DNA from 3 places in the Streptomyces sp. NPDC127190 genome. Region 2 is predicted to be linked to each of the others. Evidence: riboswitches for the same ligand, from Rfam matches in the RefSeq annotation. Region 2 holds a riboswitch; each other region holds the start of a gene.

Region 1 (6,910 bases), on a different contig from region 2:
TCGCCGACCAGTTCGTACGGGCTCTGGAGCGGGTGCTGCTGCGGTGGCGCCCCGGTTATGAGGCGTCATGAGCAGCACGACCGCAACGGAGTTCCGCCGGCGGACCGGAGTCGTCGTCGAGCAGGTGGTCCGCCGCTTCGGCGACCGGACGGTGCTCGACGGCCTCGATCTCACCATCGCCGACGGGGAGTTGGTGATCCTGCTCGGCCCCTCGGGCTGCGGCAAGAGCACCCTGCTGCGTCTGCTCGCCGGACTCGACCGGCCCGACGGCGGGCGGGTGGAGGTCCCGGCCCGGCGCGCGATCGTCTTCCAGGCCGACCGGCTGCTGCCGTGGCAGCGGGTGCTGCGCAACGTCACGCTCGGCCTGCACGGGCCCGACGCCGAACAGCGGGCCCGCGACGTGCTCGCCGAGGTCGGACTCGCGGGCCGCGAGAAGGCGTGGCCGAAGGAACTCTCCGGCGGCGAGGCCGGGCGGGTCTCCCTCGCCCGGGCATTGGTCTCGGAGCCCGAACTCGTCCTGCTCGACGAACCGTTCGCGGCGCTCGACGCCATCACCAGGCTGCGCATGCACGACCTCGTCCGCGCGCTGCGCACCAGGCACCAGGCCGCCATGCTGCTCGTCACCCACGACGTCGACGAGGCCATCGCCCTGGCGGACCGCATCGTCGTCATGAGCAACGGCCGCATCGGCACCTCGCACGAGGTCCGGCTCCCCGCCGCCGACCGCGAAGCGAGCGTCGCCCGCGAGGAGCTCCGCGCCCGGCTCCTGGAAGACCTCGGCCTCGCCGGCCGCCACTGACCTCAGCGAACACCCTCACCCGGCACAGAAAGAACGACGACCATGCGCAGAAGAACCACCGGACTCATCGCCATCCTCGGCTCGCTCACCCTGGCGGGCACCCTCGTCGCGTGCGGATCGCCGTCGTCGGACACGCCCGCGCCGCTGAGCAACGCCGCCGACGCACGCGATGCCAAGCACCCCGAGTGGAGCAAGTACACCTTCACCATCGGCGACAACGGCGGTGACGGCAGCCAGGAACTGGCCAAGGTCACCGGCGTGTTCGACAACGCCCCCTACAAGGTGAAGTTCGCCCGCTTCACCTACGGCCCGCCGCTCATCCAGGCCGCCGCCTCCGGCGACATCGACCTCGGCAGCGTCGGCGACGTACCGCCGATCACCGGTGCCGCGAAGGAGTACGGCTTCAAGATCGTCGCCGTGAACCGCTCGCTCACGCCCGACCAGGCGGTGGAGAACATCATCGTGCCCAAGGGCTCCGAGCTGAGGACGGCCGCGGACCTCAAGGGCAAGAAGATCGCCGTCCCGCAAGGCAGTTCGGCCCACGGTCTGGCCCTCAACGCCCTGAAGAGCGTCGGTCTCACCCCCAAGGACGTGAAGCTGGTCTTCCTCGACCCGGCGGCCGGCGCGACCGCGTTCAACACCGGCAAGGTGGACGCCTGGTCGATCTGGAACCCGCAGTCCGCGATCGCGGTCAAGAACGGTGCCCGGATCCTGGTGAAGGGGCTCCCGCCGATCGACCAGACGAGCAGCTACTACGTCGCCAGTGACTCCTCGCTGAAGGACGAGGCCAAGCGTGCGGCCCTCACGGACGTCCTGAAGAGGCTGTCGCGGGAGTTCGCCTGGGGCGTCAAGAACCCGGAGAAGTACGCGCAGGCGCTGGCGAAGGAGCAGGGCATCCCGCTCGCCGACGCCAAGGCCTCCCTGGCCGCCTACTCGAACCGGGTCACCCCGGTGGAGCAGCCGGACATCGCACTGGAGCAGCATCTCGCCGACGCCTTCCTGGACGCGGGCCAGATCACCAAGAAGGTCGACGTCGAGTTGATCACCGACAACCTTCTCCCCGCCGGTTACGACAGCTCCAAGCTCAAGGTCACCTCATGAGCGCACCGGCGAGTGCCCACGCCTGACCCCCTCCCGGAGCGACCGCACCCGACCGGGCGGCCACGGCGGGCGTGCCGCCGTCCATCGGGATGTCCGCCATGCGGGACGGACCCCTTGACGTCCGTGGCCGGTGCATCGACACTCGGTAAGGAATCCTAGCGAACAGGTAGGGAAACATGAGGCGCCTTGCTCCGGTCACCGTCCGAGTGAGCCGTTCGCCTCTGCTGACTTCCCGACGTCACATCGACCTGCTCCGCGTGTGCAGCGCGCTCGGCCGCATGGGCTGACCTGCGCAGCTACCACGCCGACGCCCCCCCACGGCACATCGTGCCGTTCGGCGTGCCCAGGTGAGCCCCGCTCAGGTTTCCGTCGTCGCATCCCCGTAGCCCCAGCGGGCCCGGCACCGAGTGCCGGGCCCGCCCTCCGGGCGAAGGAGGGGGATCCGGCCACGGGGCCCGGCCCGATGTCGCATCCGCCGCGCGGACGTCCGCGCCCGCTTTCGGGGAGAGTCATGACCGTCACCACGCCGGCCGCCCACGTTTCCGTCCGCCCCGCGCCCGCCTTCCTCGGCCGCATCGGCAGGGACGCACGCAGCGGCCACTACCCGGTGCCAGGCCGCTACCGGCTCCATCTGTCGACCGCGTGTCCCGACGGCCTGCGCATCGCCGTCACCCACACCCTGCTCGGCCTGGACGACATCTGTCCGGTCACCTTCCTGCCCGCCGTCCCCGACTGTCCCGAGGGCGGCTACTCGGCCCTGCGTCCGCTGTACGAGGCGAGCGCGCACCGCTACTCCGGTCCGGCCGCGGCGCCGGTGCTCAGTGACGGCTGGTCCGGGCGGATCGTCAGCACCCACGACCGGGACATCATGCGCGACCTCGCCCACCGCTTCGACACCTGCGCCCCCTCGCTCTACCCGTGCGGCGCGGAGTCGGAGATCGAGGCCGTGGAGCAGATGTGCAGGGAGGGAATCGAGGGGGCGGCGCAGCGGGCCGGAGCCGTGGGAGCGGACGCGGCGGAACGTGACATGGCACTGGCCACACTGCTGGAGACACTCGGCGCCCTGGACCGCTGGCTGGTCGGCCGCCCCTACCTGATCCGCGACGAAGTCACCGCGGCCGACGTCGAGTTGTGGGTCGCCCTGGTCCGGCTCGACACCGTGCACCGGCACCATCTCGACGCCGCCGCGGTCCAGCGCATCGCCGGCCACCCGGCGCTGTGGTCCTACGCCCGCCGTGTGACCGCCCACCCGGCCTTCGGTGCCCATCTCGACCTCGACGGGATCGACCGCCGCCACCACGCCCGGTGCCGCGGGCTGGAGGCCGCCGGATCGGCCGTCCAGATCCTCGACTGGGCGGCACACTCGGCCCGTTAGCCGTTCCACCTGGTGGAAGGGCGTTGACATACGTTCGGGCCATTGTCTTAACTACGGCCCAGAACGGTCACGAGTGTCAGCGACAAGCCCTGGCTGGCTGACCGGCAACCCTCGCACCGCGGTGGGGTGCCCCAGGTGACGACCCGGCCGATGACACATCGGTAAGCGCGAGGCCCACAGGGCCGGAACAGTGACGGTGACGCCATGTACGCAGCTCCCAGAACGGCCGCACGCCGTTCCCCGGGCTGCGTACGGACGTACACGAGTCTGCTCGTCGCCGACCGCGCCGTCGATCTGCTCCGCGTCAACAGCGCACTGTGTACCGCACCGGGCCGTGCCCGCTGTCGGGGCTGACACCTCCCCCCAGCCCCCGCACTCCCTGACCGACACCGCCCGCGCGGTGTGCCGTCGCCCTTCCCACTCCCGGTCTCCCGCCGACCCGTGCGTCCCCGCACACCGGCGTGGTGCCGGGGTGTTCCCACCCAGCCGGAGCCCACCATGAGCGAACCCCCTGGCGCCACCGTCACGTTGCCCGAGGCGCCTACCGCCACCGAACCGCCCAAGGCCCTCACCGCCCAGCGCGTGCTGCCGTTGCGCCGGCCGGGACGCTGGATCGCCACCGCGGTCGTCCTGGTCCTGGTCGCCCAGTTCGCACACGGGCTGGTGACCAACCCCTTCTACCAGTGGGACCGCTGGAGCTACTGGTTCCTGCGGCCGACCATCCTCGACGGCCTGCTCATCACCCTCGAAGTCACCGCCTACAGCGCCGTGCTGGGCCTCGTCGGCGGTGTCCTGCTCGCCCTGGCCCGGCTGTCGAAGAGCCCGGTGCTGCGCGCGGTCAGCTGGACCTACGTCTGGGCGTTCCGCTCCATCCCGCTCATCGTGGTCCTGATCTTCCTCTACAACTTCAGCGCCCTGTACAAGACGTTGAGCGTCGGCATCCCCTTCGGGCCGGCCTTCTTCTCCTTCGACGAGTCGAAGCTCGCCACCGACATGGTCGTCGCCGTCGTCGGCCTCAGCCTCAACGAGGCCGCCTACGCGGCCGAGGTGGTGCGCGGCGGCATCCTCTCCGTCGACCAGGGCCAGCACGAGGCGGCCGCCGCCCTCGGCCTGCCCAAGGGCTACCAGTTCCGCAGAGTCGTCCTTCCGCAGGCGCTGCGCTCCATCATCCCCAACTACGTCAACCAGCTCATCGGCCTGATCAAGGGCACCTCGCTGGTCTTCTACGTCTCCCTGCTGGACCTGTTCGGCTCCGCGCAGACCATGGGCTCCACCTACCCCGGCGACATCGTGCCGCTGCTGCTGGTCGTCACCGCCTGGTACCTGATCCTGACCAGCGTCGTCTCCGTCATCCAGTTCTACGTCGAGCGGTACTACGCCCGCGGCGCCACCCGCAGCCTGCCGCCCACGCCCCTCCAGAAGCTCCGCACCGGTCTCACCGAGCTGCGGGCCCGCATCCGCCGGGAGGCCGCCGTATGACCGCCAAGACCGCCGACACCCTGGCGGACGTCGAAGCCGCCACCGTCGAGGTCCACGACGTGCACAAGTGGTACGGGACCCACCGCGTCCTGGACGGCGTCGACCTGACGGTCCGTCCGGGGGAGGTCACCGTGATCCTCGGCCCCTCCGGCTCCGGCAAGTCCACCCTGCTGCGGGTCATCAACCACCTGGAGAAGCCCGAGATCGGCCACGTCAGCATCAACGGCGAGCTGATCGGCGTGAAGCGGCAGGGCGACCGGCTCAAGGAGCTGAGCGAGCGGGCCATCCTCACCCAGCGCGGACGGATCGGGTTCGTCTTCCAGAACTTCAACCTCTTCCCGCACCTGACCGTCCTGGACAACGTGGCCGCGGCCCCCGTCGCCACCGGCCGGCTCGGCAGGGCCGAAGCCCAGGAACTGGCCCGCGACCTCCTCGGCCGGGTCGGCCTCGCCGACAAGACCGGCGCCTACCCGCGCCAGCTCTCCGGCGGCCAGCAGCAGCGCGTCGCCATCGCCCGCGCCCTGGCGCTGCGCCCCGGCGTCATCCTCTTCGACGAGCCCACCTCCGCCCTGGACCCCGAACTGGTCGGCGAAGTCCTCGCCGTCATCCGGGACCTGGCCTCCAGCGGCACCACCCTCGTCATCGTCACCCACGAGATCGGCTTCGCCCGCGAGATCGCCGACCGGGTCGTCTTCATCGACGGCGGCAAGATCGTCGAGCAGGGGCCGCCCTCCGAGGTCCTCGACACACCACGGCACGAGCGGACCAGGGACTTCCTCAGCAAGGTCCTGTGACCCGCCGCCCCCACGACCTCCCCCCACGCCACCACCCTCATCACCGCCCCTGAGCGACAAGGAACGGCCATGCGCACCCATGTCACCCGACGCAGCCTGATACGCGGCATCACCGCGGCGACCGCCGTCGCCTCCCTGGCCACCGGGCTCGCCGCCTGCGGTGGCAACAGCGACGCGGCCACCACCGACACCGCCGCCCGGTCCGGCGAGGTCGTCATCGGCCAGGCCTCCAACGGCGCCGCCCAGCAGACCACCATCAAGGTCTCCGAGGTCAAGTCCATCAGCGCCGAACTGCCCGCCGCCCTCAGGAAGAGCGGCAAGCTGGAGATCGGCATCGGCGCCCTGCCCGCCGGCTTCCCGCCGCTCGCCTACGTGGGCAGCGACCAGAAGACCCTCACCGGCGCGGAGCCCGACTTCGGCCGCCTGGTCGCCGCGGTCCTCGGCCTCAAGCCCGAGGTGAAGAACTCCACGTGGGAGAACCTCTTCGTCGGCATCGACAGCGGCAAGGTCGACGTGGCCTTCTCCAACGTCACCGACACCGAAGAACGCAAGAAGAAGTACGAGTTCGCCTCCTACCGGCAGGACAACCTCGCCTTCACCGTGCCGAAGAAGAGCACCTGGAACTTCGGCGGCACCTACGAGAACCTCGCCGGCAAGACCGTCTCCGTGAGCGCGGGGACCAACCAGGAGAAGATCCTCCTGGAGTGGAAGGCGAAGCTCGCCAAGGAGGGCAAGAAGCTCACCGTCAAGTACTTCCAGGACAGCAACAGCGTCTACCTGGCCCTGTCCAGCGGCAAGATCGACGCGTACTTCGGCCCCAACCCCGGCATCGCCTACCACAACAGGCAGACCGCGAACACGCCCAACGCCACCCGCACCGCGGGCACCTACTCGGGCGCCGGAGCGAGCCTCCAGGGCCTGATCGCGGCCACCGCCAAGAAGGACAGCGGCCTGGCCAAGCCGCTCGCCGACGCCATCAACCACCTGATCAAGAACGGTCAGTACGCCGAGTGGCTCAAGGCCTACAACCTCTCCAACGAGGCCGTCGCCACGTCCCAGGTCAACCCGCCCGGACTCCCGCTCGACAACTCCTGACCACCGCGCACCGGGGACCCCACCACCCACCTCGCGGTGGGGTCCCCGGCACGCCGGACACCCCGAGCCGTACCCCGGAGACCGCCACGCCATGTCCGTCACCACCGTCGACGCCACGTCCTCGCACGTCCTGGACAACCCCGCCTGGGGCGCCCTCACCGGACCCCACGCCCACTTCGCCGAACGCATCGGCCACGCCGCCCGCTACCACCAGGACGTGTCCCCCTTCCACGCCCTCTCCGACGAGGACGACCCGCGCGCCTGGGC
Region 2 (6,910 bases):
CCGTCTTCAACGCGCTCGGCCCGCTGGCCAACCCGGCCCGGGTCAAGGCGCAGGCCGTCGGTGTCGCCGACCCCCGGATGGCCCCGATCATGGCCGGCGTCTTCGCCGCCCGCGGCCACTCGTCCCTGGTCTTCCGCGGCGACGACGGGCTCGACGAGCTGACGACCACGGCCACCTCGCGGGTGTGGGTGGTACGCGACGGCAAGGTGACCGAGGAGGCCTTCGACCCGCGGGACGTGGGGCTGGAACTGGTGCCCGTCGAGGCGCTGCGCGGGGCGGACGCCACCTACAACGCGGGTGTCGCGCGGCGGCTGCTGGACGGCGAGAAGGGACCCGTGCGGGACGCCGTGCTGCTGAACTCCGCGGCCGCGCTGGTCGCCCTGGAGCCGGGCCCGGGGTCCCTGGCGGAGCAGCTGCGGGACGGGATGGACCGCGCGGCCGAGTCGATCGACTCCGGGGCTGCGGCCCGGCTTCTCGAGCGGTGGGTCGCGGCCACCAACGCCTGACGTCCGCCCGGCGGGGCGGCCGCACAAGTCGCCCCGCACTGCGGGAAATTGGCGTCAGATCTTGATCACCTGGCCGGGTCTGTGGATATGCTAGCGTCAAGTGCATTCCCTCGTGGTGATGTGTGTGCCTCCGCTTTGTCCGGAGCACGCATCTGAACGGGGACAACGAAGGGATGACGGGGGCATGGATGAGGGACAGCTGTACCCAGCCATGGAATAGGAATCCGACGCCGCCGGACCGTCGATTACGTCCGGTCCATACCTGAGCCGACTCGGCTCCGCACCGTTTTCATGTCACTCCGCGCGTGATGCGCGTGTCTTCACCACCGGGCGGCATCGACCGCTCTTCAAGCGCCGGAACATTCTCACCGGCCCTTGCTCTGCCCATTCCGGCCTTCTCGACGGCCGTCACATCCGCAGACCGAACCGGTAACCGCACCCAGCACGGGTGCGGAACAGGCCTGCGCACTCTGGCGACACCCTCTCCTCCCTCGTCGGCATCCCCTCGGACGTGCCGTCGACGCACACCCGCACTTGTTCGCGCCAGCGCATTCAGCAAAAGGAGAACACGGTGACCAACTTGATGCTTCTGCCCGACGGCATGCGCCGCTGGTCCATCGAAAACGGTGTCTCCCTCGACGAGGGCTACAAGGCGATGGCGGACAAGCTCGAAGAGTTCATCGGCTGGACCCGGGAGGAGGGCATCAAGACCCTCTACATCACGACGTCCTCGGTGAAGAACTTCAACCGCCCCGAGGCCGCGGTGACGACGTTCCTCGACGCGTTCGACGACCTGGCCCAGCGCGTCCACGGCAGCTGCAACTTCGCGTACTCCGGCTCCCTGGACCTGGTGCCGGACCGCTACCTCGAATCGCTCGAAACCATGCGGAAGGCGTCGGACACCGACTCGGACTTCACGGTCCACTACATCCTCGGAATGTCCCTCTCCCGCGAGGTCATCGGGATCTTCAACAAGCTCAACGGGAAGATCCCGGTCATGACCGAGGAGATCCTGGCCAGCAACGCGTACGTCCCGGAACAGGTCGACTTCGTCATACGCACCGGCGGCGCCGTCCGCATGTCGTCCTTCTTCCCGCTGATGTCCCCGTACGCCGAGCTGTACTTCTCCCCGCTGCTGTTCCCGGACGTCACGCGGGCCGACTTCGACGCCGCGATGAAGGACCTCCGCAACCGCGAGCGGCGCTACGGCGGCTACCCGGAGTCCGGCATGCCCGAGTCGAGCTGACGGCACGACCGACGGCCTCGGCATGCCTCGCCGGCATGCCGAGGTCCCGATATACGGACAGGAGTTGCGGCGCGGCGATCAGCTCCGTTACGTTCCTGTCCAGGTCATGAGCGACAGCCACAAGGCCCCGGCCGGCTGTCCGGCAACCCTCCGTCCGTGGCGGGGTGCCCCGGGTGAGGACCAGGTCGTAGGCAGCGAGGTCTACGGCAAGCGCGGACCCCTCGCACGCTGAGTCGAAGCGTGGACCAGGGGTCCTGGTCGTCGAGGAGTCTTCCGTGAGCAAGCGAATGCGTTAGGGCCGCCGAGCCCCGCCTCCGCGCACCCTTTTCCCCTTTCTCCGTGCTTGAGCGACCTCTGCTCGCGCGGTGATCCCACACGCCTCACGGGAGTTCCGCCATGTCCGTCTCCACCGCTGCCGCCGACCAGTCCGTTTGTGCCCCTCTGCCGGTTCTGGGGCGGGATGTCACCGTTCCGCTAGTCACCGGCGGCGAGGTCACCTACGCGGCCCTCGACTACGCGGCCAGCGCCCCCGCCCTGCAGCGCGTCTGGGACGACGTCGCCGCCTACGCCCCCTACTACGGCAGCGTCCACCGTGGCGCCGGCTATCTCTCCCAGCTCTCCACCGACCTCTTCGAGAACGCCCGCCGCACGGTCTCCGACTTCCTCGGCTGCCGCCCCGGCGACCAGGTGGTCTTCACCCGCTCCACCACCGACTCGCTGAACCTGCTGGCCCGCGCGCTGCCCGCCGGCTGCCAGGTCTTCGTCTTCGAGACCGAGCACCACGCCTCCCTGCTGCCCTGGCAGGACACCCGGGTCACCTACCTCGACGCCCCGCGCACCCCGCGGCAGGCGGTCGAGACCCTGGAGCGGGCGCTCGCCGCCCGCGAGCCCCACGGCCCGGCCCTGGTCTGTGTGACCGGTGCCTCCAACGTCACCGGCGAGCTGTGGCCGGTGCGCGAGCTGGCCGCCGCCGCGCACGCGCACGGCGCCCGGATCGTCGTGGACGCCGCCCAGCTCGTCCCGCACCAGCCGGTGGACGTCCGCGACCTCGACGTCGACTGGATCGCCTTCTCCGGACACAAGCTGTACGCGCCGTTCGGCTCCGGCGTCCTGGCCGGCCGCGCGGACTGGCTGCGCGCGGCCGAGCCGTACCTCGCGGGCGGCGGCGCCAGCCGCACGGTCACCCGGCGCCCGGACGGCGGGGTGGAGGTGGCGTGGCACGAGAGCGCGGCCCGGCACGAGGCCGGCTCGCCGAACGTCATCGGCGCCTACTCCATCGCGTCGGCCTGCAAGGCGCTCACCGAGGCCGGCTGGGACACCCTGGTCGCCCGTGAGCAGCACCTGATCCGCCGGGTGCGCGAGGGGCTCGCCGAGATCCCCGAGGTGCGGGTCCTCTCCCTGTTCGGCGACGACGCCCCGCGCGTCGGGGTGATCTCCTTCGTGGTCGACGGCTGGAACAGCTCCCACTTCGCCGCCGCCCTCTCCGCGGAGTACGGCATCGGCGTCCGCGACGGCCTGTTCTGCGCCCACCCCCTGGTCCGCACGCTGCTGGGCAGCGACCCGCAGACCCAGGGCGAGTGCGGTGCGCCGGAGGCGGCCCCGGGCGAGAAGTCCCTCAACGCCGTGCGCGTCAGCTTCGGCGCGGGCACCCCCGACGAGCACGTCGACCGTTTTGTGAGCGCGGTCCGGGAACTGGTCAGGGACGGTGCCAAGTGGACGTACCGCACGGAGGACGGCCGCTGCGTGCCGGCGGTGTGAGGGGCCGTACCTCCCGATGAGGCGGTGTCCGGACGGTCAGGAGTCGAGGCCGATCGCGAACGCCGCCTCCAGGTCGTGCTGGGAGTAGGTACGGAACGCCACATGCGTGTCCGTGCCCTCCACGCCGGGGATCTTGCTGATCCGGCCCGGGATCACCTCGGCGAGGTCCTCGTGCTCCCGCACCCTGACCATCGCGATCAGGTCGTACGTCCCCGTCACGGAGAACACCTCGCTCACCGAGTCCAGCGAAGCGATCTGCTCCGCGATCTCGGGGATCCGGTCCACGCTGGTCTTGATCAGGACGATCGCGGTGATCACGGCTGCTTCTCTCCCTCGGGCGCCTGGGCAGGGGCGGCTTTCACTCTATCCGTACGGCCGTAGCGCACCCACGCGTAGCCGAAGCCCAGCCCGAAGCCCACCAGGTGCGCCAGATACGCCACCCCCGGGCCCTGTCCGGCCCGCCCCGCCGAGAGCCACTGGAGCGCCGCCCAGAACGGCAGCACGACCCAGGCCGGGAACCGTACCGGCAGGAAGAGGAGGAACGGCAGAAGACTGGTCACGCGTGCCCGCGGGAACAGGTAGAGGAAGGCGCCGAGGACCGCCGAGATCGCTCCGGAGGCCCCCACCAGCGACTGCTCCGAGGCCGCGTTGGCGGCCGCGTAACCGAGCAGGGCCAGGTAGCCGCAGCCGACGTAGAAGAGCGTGTACTCCACCCGGCCCATCCGCTCCTCGGTCATCGCGCCGAAGACGAAGAGGAAGAGCATGTTGCCGAGCAGATGCACCCAGCTCCCGTGCACGAACAGCGCGGTGAGCGGGGTGAGCGCCGCCCTCGGCACGCCCTCGAACAGCTCGGCCGGGACCACGCCCCAGCGGTGGAAGTACACGCGCTGCGCGGCGAGCAGGGACTCCCCGGAGCCGTACGCCCCGGTGAGCCCGGAGGCCGGGCCCAGCACGAAGATCACACAGCACAGGGCGATGAGGGTGTAGGTCATCGGTGCCGATGTGTTCCGGACCGCCCTCACGGTCCGGCCCGCCGTGCTCCAGTTGCCGATCATGGACACAGAGCATGACGTAAGGGGACGCAAGGGGATAGACCGCCTCGCCGCCGTGAACGGACGGGCGGCGAGTCCCCGGCAGGCCGTAGGGTTACGGCCACACGGGTCCGCCCCCCGGGCGCGGACCGACCCGAGAAGGAAGCGAACAGCCACGATGACGGTTCCCCTGCCGACCGCCACGACGCGTTGGCGCTGCACCCTGTGCGGCAACCTCACCCGGTTCGACGTGACCCGTTCCTCGAAGGTGGTCGAGTACGTGCACCTCGACCTGGCGGGTGAGCCGAAGGTGGAGGAGCGCGAGGTGGTCAGTGAGACCATCGAGTCGGTGCGCTGCCGTTGGTGCAACGCGGTGGACCAGGTGGAACTCGTGGACAGGCCGGGCGCCGACTCCTGAGCGGAGCGGCCCCGGGTACAGCGGACGGCTTAGGGGTGTGACGGATGGTGGAGACCGCAGGCGGGGGGCCGGAAGACGGCACCGCTGAGGTGCTTGACCGTCCGCTGCCCGACGGCGTGCGCCGCAGGGTCGTACAGATCGTCTCGGACGGCTTCGGCGGGCTGACCGTGGCGGAACTGCCCGCGCAGCTGCGGCAGTATGCCCGGTTCGCCCCCAACCGCCGGGCGAAGTTCGCCGGGAACGCCATGGCGGCGGCGCTGGAGACCGATCCGCTGTTCCGGCAGCGCATCGGGGAGAAGTTCAGAGAGGCGCATCCGGAACTCGCCGGCGCCCTGGACTCCGGCTCGCCGCCCCCGGCCGCGGACCCGCTCGATGTGGCGGCCGCGGCCTATGTACTGCGCCCCGCGGGCTGGGTGAAGCTGGTCACCGCGGCCGGCGAGGAGGCCCAGCGCGCGGACGCCGAGCGCGCCGACGAGGAGAGCCGGGCGGAGCTGGAGCGGCTGCGCGCCGAGCTGGCCCAGGCCCGCGAGCACACCCGGACCGAGACCGAACGGCTGCGCGCGGAGCTGGAGTCGGCGAAGAAGGAAGCGGAATCGCTTCAGCGCAAGCTGCGGGCCGCGCTCAGCGACGTCAAGCGGGGCGAGGCCGCGCTGCGCAAGGCGCAGGCCGAGATGGAGGCCGTACGCGCCGAAGGCCAGACGCAGCTGTCGGCCGCCGAGAGCGAGTCCCGGCGGCTCAAGGCCCGGCTCGGCGAGGCGGAGGCCGCGCTGGAGGCGACCCGCCGGGCCGCCCGCGAGGGCCGCAGCGTGGAGGACATGCGGGTACGGCTGCTGCTGGACACCCTGCTGGACGCGACCCAGGGGCTGCGCCGCGAACTCGCCCTGCCGCCGGTCTCGGTGCGCCCGGCGGAGACGGTGGACGCGGTGGAGCCGGGGCGGATGACTCCCAAGGACATCGCGGCCCGCGCCCTGTCCGAGCACGACCCGGCCATCCTCGACCAGCTGCTCGCGCTGCCGCAGGCGCATCTGGTGGTCGACGGCTACAACGTCACCAAGACCGGCTATCCGCAGATGCCGCTGGAGAAGCAGCGGCTCCGGCTGCTCGGCCAGCTCTCGGCGCTCGCCGCGCAGACCGGCGCCGAGGTGACCTGTGTCTTCGACGGCGCCGAACTGGCCGCGCCGGTGCTGCTCGCGCCGCCGCGCGGCGTCCGCGTGCTGTTCTCGAAGCCGGGGATCACCGCCGACGAGCTGATCCGGCAGCTGGTGCGCGCGGAGCCGCCGGGCCGTCCGGTCATCGTCGCTTCCACCGACCGCGAGGTGGCCGACGGGGTCGCCAGGGCGGGTGCCCGACCCGTCGCCTCTGCGGTGCTTCTGAAGCGACTGTCCTGAACGCCCAACGGGCATACTCAATGCCCGAATTGGCCGCATCGTCACGCAACGTAGCGTCAATCGCGTCTCACCCCGTGTGAGTTATGGGCAAAGAATGGCTTGCGTGATGCGATTTTCTGCTGTGAGGATTTGAACTGATCACAGCTGGGTCACTAGGGTCTGGGCTCGAACCTCCGAACGGGTGATCACTCACAAGAAGGAGTTCGTCCTCAGTGGCGTCCCACCGTCGACCCAAGCAGCCGAGCCGCACCCGCGTGACCGTGCTCACCACCGCCGCAGCCGCTGCCGTCGCGCTCAGCGCGAACGCCGCCAACGCCGCGCCCAGCGAGAAGCTCAGCAAGGACGAGGTCAAGGCAAAGGTCGACAAGCTCTACGAGCAGGCCGAGCAGGCCACCGAGAAGTACAACGGCGCCCAGGAGAAGCAGCAGAAGCTGCAAAAGGAAATCTCCACCATCCAGGACAACGTCGCCCGCGGCCAGCAGGAGCTGAACAAGCTGCGCGACGGCCTGGGTTCGCTGGCCACGGCCCAGTACCGCTCCGGCGGCATCGACCCCTCGGTCCAG
Region 3 (6,910 bases), on a different contig from region 2:
CGGCCGGCGCCGATCTCCTCCCGGAGCGCCGCCATCCGTTCCTCGACGTCCGGTTCGTGCGCCCGCTTGCGCAGGAAGTCCGCGTCCGCGCCGAGCCCGTGCACCCCGATCTCCGTGCCGGCCGGCACCCCGCCCGGCAGCACCGCCCGCGCGCAGGCGGCGAACGCGTCCGCCCAGCGGTGGGTCAGGAACGCCACCCGGTCCGCGCCGAGCATGCCGCCGAGCAGCTGCGCGCGGATGTCGTCCGGAAGCAGCGCGAAGTACTCCGGCGGCGCCCACGGCGTGTGCGAGAAGTGACCGATGCGCAGGTCGGGGCGGAGCGCGCGGAGCATGCCCGGCACCAGGCACAGGTGGTAGTCCTGCACCAGCACCGCCGCGCCCTCGGCCGCCTCCTCGGCCAGCGCCTCGGCGAACGCCCGGTTGTAGGCCTCGTACGACGCCCACTGCCGCCGGAACTCCGCGTCGAAGACGGGCTCCAGCGGGGTCTGGTACAGCATGTGGTGGACGAACCAGAGCACCGAGTTGGCGATGCCGTTGTACGCGTCGGCGAACACGGCCGGATCGATGTCGAGCATGCGGACCAGCTGCCCGCCGGTCGCGTCCACCGACAGCCGCCGCCCGTCGTGGGACCGCCGTACCGCCTCGCGGTCCGCGTCGCTCAGCGCGGCGCACACCCACACCGCCTGCGCGCTCGGCCCGATCGCCGACAGCCCGGAGACCAGCCCGCCGCCGCCACGTCTGGCGTCCAGCGAGCCGTCCTCGCGCACCTGATAGGAAACGGGGCCGCGATTGGACGCGACCAGCACCTCAGCACCGTGCGTGGAAGACATACGCCTCAACCTAGCCCGGCCCGGAAACGCTCAAACGTACGGCCCGCCCGGTACGGCCGCCGTATACGACGGCCCCGGCCGTTCACGCCACCTTGCGCTCGGCGTACTCCGCGATCTCCACCATCGGCGGCCGCTCCTCGGTGTCCACCGAGTAGGTGCGCGGTTCGAAGCCGTCCGCGCCCCGCTCGAACTGGGTGAGCGAGGGGCGGACCAGATGGCCGCGGGCGAGGCGGAGCTGGGCGGTGCGGTAGATGGCCGCCGCCATCCGGCCGAGCGCCTGTCCGTCCTGGTGCCGGTGCTTGCGCACCCCCAGGTCCACCTGGGCCAGTGCGTCCAGCCCCACCAGGTGCAGCGAGTCCACCAGCATGCCCAGCTCCACGCCGTACCCGACGGGGAAGGGCAGCTGCTCCAGCAGTGAGCGGCGGGCGGCGTACTCGCCGCCCAGCGGCTGCACGAACCCGGCCAGCTGCGGCCAGTGCATGTTGAGCAGCGGGCGGGCCATCAGTTCGGTGACCCGGCCGCCCTGCCCGGTGGCACCGGCGAGCGGACGGTCGTACATGCCCTTGACGAGGTCCACGTCCGGCTCGGTGAGCAGCGGGCCGACCAGCCCGGTGACGAAGTCGGAGGAGAAGTCCCGCAGGTCCGCGTCGATGAAGCAGACGAGGTCCCCGTGGGTGACCAGGAGGGAGCGCCACAGCACCTCGCCCTTGCCGGGGACGGCCGGGATGCGGGGCAGGATCGCGTCGCGGTGCACGACCCGGGCGCCGGCGGCCGCCGCGACCCTGGAGGTGCCGTCGGTGGAGCCGGAGTCCACGACGACGATCTCGTCGACGAGCGGGACCTGTTCGACGAGGTCGTGCCGGATCACGGCGACGATCTCCCCGACCGTCGCCTCCTCGTTGAGCGCGGGCAGGACGACGCTGATCGTCTGGCCGGTGCGCTGTTTGGCGGCCAGTATCCGGTGGAGCGGGCGATCGGCCACGGACCAGGAGCGGGTGGCCAGCCAGCGCTCGACTTCTTCCAGCACGGTCTGCGGCTCCTCACTGTTCGTGATCACACGAGGTGCGCCGTGTGATCCATCTCGCGGTTCGGACGTCTATCTCAACTGTCCTGGCCTTCGGTTACAGTCTTGAACAACGCCGATGACCATCGCATGTCGGGGTGTCAAGCGGCGTTGACAATCGCATACAGCTCATCCAGAGGGGCAGAGGGAAACGGCCCGATGAAGCCCCGGCAACCCTCCAGTCGGTCTCGTTCTCCATATCGAGGCTCCCGGCTAGGGAAGGTGCCAAATCCGTCTCACGGCGAGATGCGCCGTGAGGAAGATGAGGAGAAAGGGCCTCGCCTCACATGGCTGCGCAGACAGTTGAAACCCCCCTTGACTCCGCCGTCGACCTCGGTCCGGCCTCGGCCCTGAGCTGTCGCGAGTGCGGTCACCGCGTTCCGCTCGGCCCGGTCTTCGCCTGCGAGGAGTGTTTCGGCCCGCTGGAGATCGCCTACGACTTCTCCGGCCACGACCCCGAGGAACTGCGCCGGACGATCGAGTCGGGCCCCGCGAACATCTGGCGGTACGCGCCGCTGCTGCCCGTCCCCGCCGACGTGGCCGACAAGCCGAACCTCAACCCCGGCTGGACCAAGCTCGTCAAGGCGGACAACCTCGCCGGTGAGCTGGGCGTGACCGGCGGTCTGTACGTGAAGGACGACTCCGGCAACCCGACGCACTCCTTCAAGGACCGGGTCGTCGCCCAGGCCCTGGAGGCGGCGCGCGCCTTCGGCTTCACCACCCTGTCCTGCTCCTCGACCGGCAACCTGGCCGGTGCCGTCGGCGCCGCCGCCGCCCGGGCCGGCTTCCGCTCGTGCGTGTTCATCCCGCACGACCTGGAGCAGGGCAAGGTCGTCATGGCCGCGGTCTACGGCGGCGAGCTGGTCGGCATCGAGGGCAACTACGACGATGTGAACCGCTTCTGCTCCGAGCTGATCGGCGACCCGGCCGGCGAGGGCTGGGGCTTCGTCAACGTCAACCTGCGCCCGTACTACGCCGAGGGCTCCAAGACGCTCGCGTACGAGATCTGCGAGCAGCTCGGCTGGCGGCTGCCCGACCAGATCGTGGTACCGATCGCCTCCGGCTCCCAGCTCACCAAGATCGACAAGGGGCTCCAGGAGCTGATCAAGCTCGGCCTGGTCGAGGACCGGCCGTACAAGATCTTCGGCGCCCAGGCGGAGGGCTGCTCCCCGGTGTCGACCGCCTTCAAGGCCGGGCACGACGTCGTACGGCCGCAGAAGCCGAACACGATCGCCAAGTCCCTCGCCATCGGCAACCCGGCCGACGGGCCGTACGTCCTGGACATCGCCCGGCGCACCGGCGGTGCGGTGGAGGACGTCACGGACGAGGAGGTCGTGGACGCCATCAAGCTGCTGGCCCGCACGGAGGGCATCTTCGCGGAGACGGCGGGCGGGGTGACCGTCGGCGTCACCCGCAAGCTGCTCAAGCAGGGCCTGCTGGACCCGGCGAAGACCACGGTCGTGCTGAACACCGGCGACGGCCTGAAGACCCTGGACGCGGTGGCCGGCACCGGCCTGACCGCGACCATCCGCCCCACCCTGGACTCCTTCCGAGAGGCTGGCCTCGCATGAGCGTGACCGTTCGCATCCCCACCATCCTGCGCACCTACACCGGCGGTCAGGCCGAGGTGCCCGCCGAGGGGGCGACCCTCGCCGAGGTCATCGCGGACCTGGAGAAGAACCACACGGGCATCGCCGCCCGCGTCCTGGACGACCAGGGCAAGCTGCGCCGGTTCGTGAACGTGTACGTCAACGACGACGACGTCCGCTTCGAGCAGGGGCTGGAGACGGCCACCCCGGACGGCGCGGGCATCTCCATCATCCCGGCGGTCGCCGGCGGCTGAGCATTAACCCGGTAACCGACGGTAGCCGGGATTACCGAGCGTTTATCGAATGGCCCCTTCCGCGATAGAAGCGGAGGGGGCCATTCAGTGTGATTGAGCGCGATAGAGTTGGGGAACCGGGTTGCGGGCCTACGGGTCGCGGGCCCTGGAATGGTGCCGCCCGCACGACAAGAAGTAGCCAAAGTGTGCGTGTTTTATGCGGCTTTCGTTCCCTTTGTGGAGCCCGACTTGCCCTGAATTCTCCCTGATTCTTGGCACATTCCGGATCGGGTGCGTCCAGATTTCTCGTCCGATTGACCTGTTGCAGACGGCAGTTGGACAGATACATTCAGCCGCGGTCGACGCGTTCCGGCGCACGCCCCCGACCGATTTGGGGGGTGAGGTCTGACCCGGGTCCGCGAAGTGTGGATCTGTGCAAGGGCCAGTAATAGGGGAGTTAGGCATGGCTCAGGGCACCGTCAAGTGGTTCAACGCGGAGAAGGGGTACGGCTTCATCGCGGTCGACGGTGGTGCGGACGTCTTCGTCCACTACAGCGCGATTCAGATGGACGGCTACCGCACCCTGGAAGAGGGCCAGCGGGTCGAGTTCGAGATCTCGCAGGGCCAGAAGGGTCCGCAGGCCGACATGGTTCGCGTCACCGCCTGAACGTAAAGCAAGCGTTCTTCGCCGAAGGGCCCGCACCTCCCGGGGTGCGGGCCCTTCGGCGTGCCTGTGCCTGTGCCTGTGCTTGTGCCTGCGTCTGCGTCTGCGCTTGCGCGCGTGCCCCGGCGGCCGCATGCGCCCGTTCGCCCGGGGCGGAGACTCCCCGCCGGACCGTGGGAGGCGCTTGCACTCGACCATGCCGAGTGCTAATCATTGGCGTTAGCACTCTGAAGGTGAGAGTGACAAAGAAGGACCGGGTCGGTGAGGCCGCGGACCGGGTGGGGCAAGGAACCACTGGTCGGCTGGCCGTCCGTCGCGGGCGCGGGCGCGGTCCGAAGGAATCACCCCCAGTCCTGGAGGGACCACTTCACATGGCCAAGATCATCGCGTTCGACGAGGAGGCGCGGCGCGGCCTCGAGCGCGGCATGAACCAGCTCGCGGACGCCGTCAAGGTGACGCTCGGCCCCAAGGGTCGCAACGTCGTCCTCGAGAAGAAGTGGGGCGCCCCCACGATCACCAACGATGGTGTCTCCATCGCCAAGGAGATCGAGCTCGAGGACCCGTACGAGAAGATCGGCGCCGAGCTGGTCAAGGAAGTCGCCAAGAAGACGGACGACGTCGCCGGTGACGGTACGACCACCGCGACCGTTCTCGCCCAGGCCCTGGTCAAGGAAGGCCTGCGCAACGTCGCGGCCGGCGCCAACCCGATGGCTCTGAAGCGCGGTATCGAGAAGGCCGTCGAGGCCGTCTCCGCCGCCCTCCTGGAGCAGGCGAAGGACGTCGAGACCAAGGAGCAGATCGCCTCCACCGCGTCCATCTCCGCCGCCGACACCCAGATCGGCGAGCTGATCGCCGAGGCCATGGACAAGGTCGGCAAGGAAGGCGTCATCACCGTCGAGGAGAGCAACACCTTCGGTCTGGAGCTGGAGCTCACCGAGGGTATGCGCTTCGACAAGGGCTACATCTCCGCCTACTTCGCGACCGACATGGAGCGCATGGAGGCGGTGCTCGAGGACCCGTACATCCTCATCGCCAACTCCAAGATCTCCTCGGTCAAGGACCTGCTCCCGCTCCTGGAGAAGGTCATGCAGTCGGGCAAGCCGCTGCTGATCATCGCCGAGGACGTCGAGGGCGAGGCCCTGTCGACCCTGGTCGTCAACAAGATCCGCGGCACCTTCAAGTCCGTCGCCGTCAAGGCCCCGGGCTTCGGCGACCGCCGCAAGGCCATGCTCGGCGACATCGCCATCCTCACGGGCGGCGAGGTCATCTCCGAGGAGGTCGGCCTCAAGCTGGAGAACGCCACGCTGGACCTGCTGGGCAAGGCCCGCAAGGTCGTCATCACCAAGGACGAGACCACGATCGTCGACGGTGCCGGCGCCAGCGAGCAGGTCGCGGGCCGCGTGAACCAGATCCGCGCCGAGATCGAGAACAGCGACTCGGACTACGACCGCGAGAAGCTCCAGGAGCGCCTGGCCAAGCTCGCGGGCGGCGTGGCCGTCATCAAGGCCGGTGCCGCCACCGAGGTGGAGCTCAAGGAGCGCAAGCACCGCATCGAGGACGCCGTCCGCAACGCGAAGGCCGCCGTCGAGGAGGGCATCGTCGCCGGTGGTGGCGTGGCCCTGCTCCAGGCCTCCCAGGTCTTCGAGAAGCTGGAGCTCGAGGGTGACGAGGCGACCGGCGCCAACGCCGTGCGCATCGCGCTCGAGGCCCCGCTGAAGCAGATCGCCGTCAACGCCGGCCTCGAGGGCGGTGTCGTGGTGGAGAAGGTGCGCAACCTGACCCCGGGCCACGGCCTGAACGCCGCGACCGGCGAGTACGTCGACCTGGTCGCCGAGGGCATCATCGACCCGGCGAAGGTGACCCGTTCCGCGCTCCAGAACGCCGCCTCCATCGCCGCGCTGTTCCTCACCACCGAGGCCGTCATCGCCGACAAGCCGGAGAAGGCCGCTGCGCCGGCCGGCGGCGGCATGCCGGGCGGTGACATGGACTTCTGATCCCCCGCGGATCATCTGTCCTTCTCCGAGGGCGGTACCACCGGCTTCCCGGCCGGGGGTACCGCCCTCGGGCGTTCCCCCGGGCCGCCCCCGCTCAACAACCGGCCGCGGCCCGGAAGGTACGGCGGTACGCCTGCGGCGACACCCCGATCGCGGCGTGCAGATGCTGCCGCAGCGAGGCGGGCGTCCCGAACCCGGCCTTCCCGGCGATCTGCTCGACGGGCAGGTCGCTGGACTCCAGCAGTTCCCGCGCCCGCAGCACCCGCTGCTGGATCAGCCACCGCCCCGGGCTCATCCCCACCTCGTCCTGGAACCGGCGGGCGAACGTCCGCAGGCTCATCCGGGCGTGCCCGGCGAGGTCGGCCAGCGTCAGCGGCTCGTCCAGCCGCCGCAGCGCCCACTCGCGGGTCGCCGCGGTTCCGGCCGCGGACGGCTCCGGCACCGGCTGTTCGATGTACTGCGCCTGCCCGCCGTCCCGCCACGGCGGCACCACGCACCGCCGCGCGACCCGGTTCGCCACCTCGCTGCCGTGGTCCT

Evidence for each region. A riboswitch is a leader RNA that binds a small molecule or an ion and turns the genes downstream of it on or off. The one in region 2 is predicted to bind S-adenosylmethionine.
Region 1: linked by a shared signal. The riboswitch ahead of ACFVIU_RS32395 (amino acid ABC transporter permease) and the one ahead of ACFVIU_RS20225 (aminotransferase class V-fold PLP-dependent enzyme) in region 2 are both predicted to bind S-adenosylmethionine.
Region 3: linked by a shared signal. The riboswitch ahead of thrC (threonine synthase) and the one ahead of ACFVIU_RS20225 (aminotransferase class V-fold PLP-dependent enzyme) in region 2 are both predicted to bind S-adenosylmethionine.

The regions. Positions count from the first base shown of each region.
Region 1 is NZ_JBHXVE010000029.1:25,563-32,472, reverse strand. It holds gene ACFVIU_RS32420 (ABC transporter permease) at 1-71, shown strand, start outside; gene ACFVIU_RS32415 (ABC transporter ATP-binding protein) at 68-799, shown strand; gene ACFVIU_RS32410 (aliphatic sulfonate ABC transporter substrate-binding protein) at 842-1,900, shown strand; gene ACFVIU_RS32405 (putative leader peptide) at 2,077-2,187, shown strand; gene ACFVIU_RS32400 (glutathione S-transferase C-terminal domain-containing protein) at 2,412-3,275, shown strand; SAM riboswitch class IV at 3,341-3,449, shown strand; gene ACFVIU_RS32395 (amino acid ABC transporter permease) at 3,774-4,754, shown strand; gene ACFVIU_RS32390 (amino acid ABC transporter ATP-binding protein) at 4,751-5,548, shown strand; gene ACFVIU_RS32385 (ABC transporter substrate-binding protein) at 5,618-6,643, shown strand; gene ACFVIU_RS32380 (GNAT family N-acetyltransferase) at 6,735-6,910, shown strand, end outside.
Region 2 is NZ_JBHXVE010000012.1:151,740-158,649, reverse strand. It holds gene trpD (anthranilate phosphoribosyltransferase) at 1-506, shown strand, start outside; gene ACFVIU_RS20230 (undecaprenyl diphosphate synthase family protein) at 1,078-1,752, shown strand; SAM riboswitch class IV at 1,855-1,971, shown strand; gene ACFVIU_RS20225 (aminotransferase class V-fold PLP-dependent enzyme) at 2,149-3,510, shown strand; gene ACFVIU_RS20220 (Lrp/AsnC family transcriptional regulator) at 3,547-3,828, opposite strand; gene ACFVIU_RS20215 (rhomboid family intramembrane serine protease) at 3,825-4,565, opposite strand; gene ACFVIU_RS20210 (hypothetical protein) at 4,720-4,959, shown strand; gene ACFVIU_RS20205 (NYN domain-containing protein) at 5,004-6,347, shown strand; gene ACFVIU_RS20200 (NlpC/P60 family protein) at 6,560-6,910, shown strand, end outside.
Region 3 is NZ_JBHXVE010000019.1:152,280-159,189, forward strand. It holds gene ACFVIU_RS27130 (trehalose-6-phosphate synthase) at 1-830, opposite strand, end outside; gene ACFVIU_RS27135 (glucosyl-3-phosphoglycerate synthase) at 913-1,857, opposite strand; SAM riboswitch class I at 2,020-2,162, shown strand; gene thrC (threonine synthase) at 2,181-3,464, shown strand; gene ACFVIU_RS27145 (MoaD/ThiS family protein) at 3,461-3,736, shown strand; gene ACFVIU_RS27150 (cold-shock protein) at 4,179-4,382, shown strand; gene groL (chaperonin GroEL) at 4,751-6,373, shown strand; gene ACFVIU_RS27160 (GlxA family transcriptional regulator) at 6,468-6,910, opposite strand, start outside.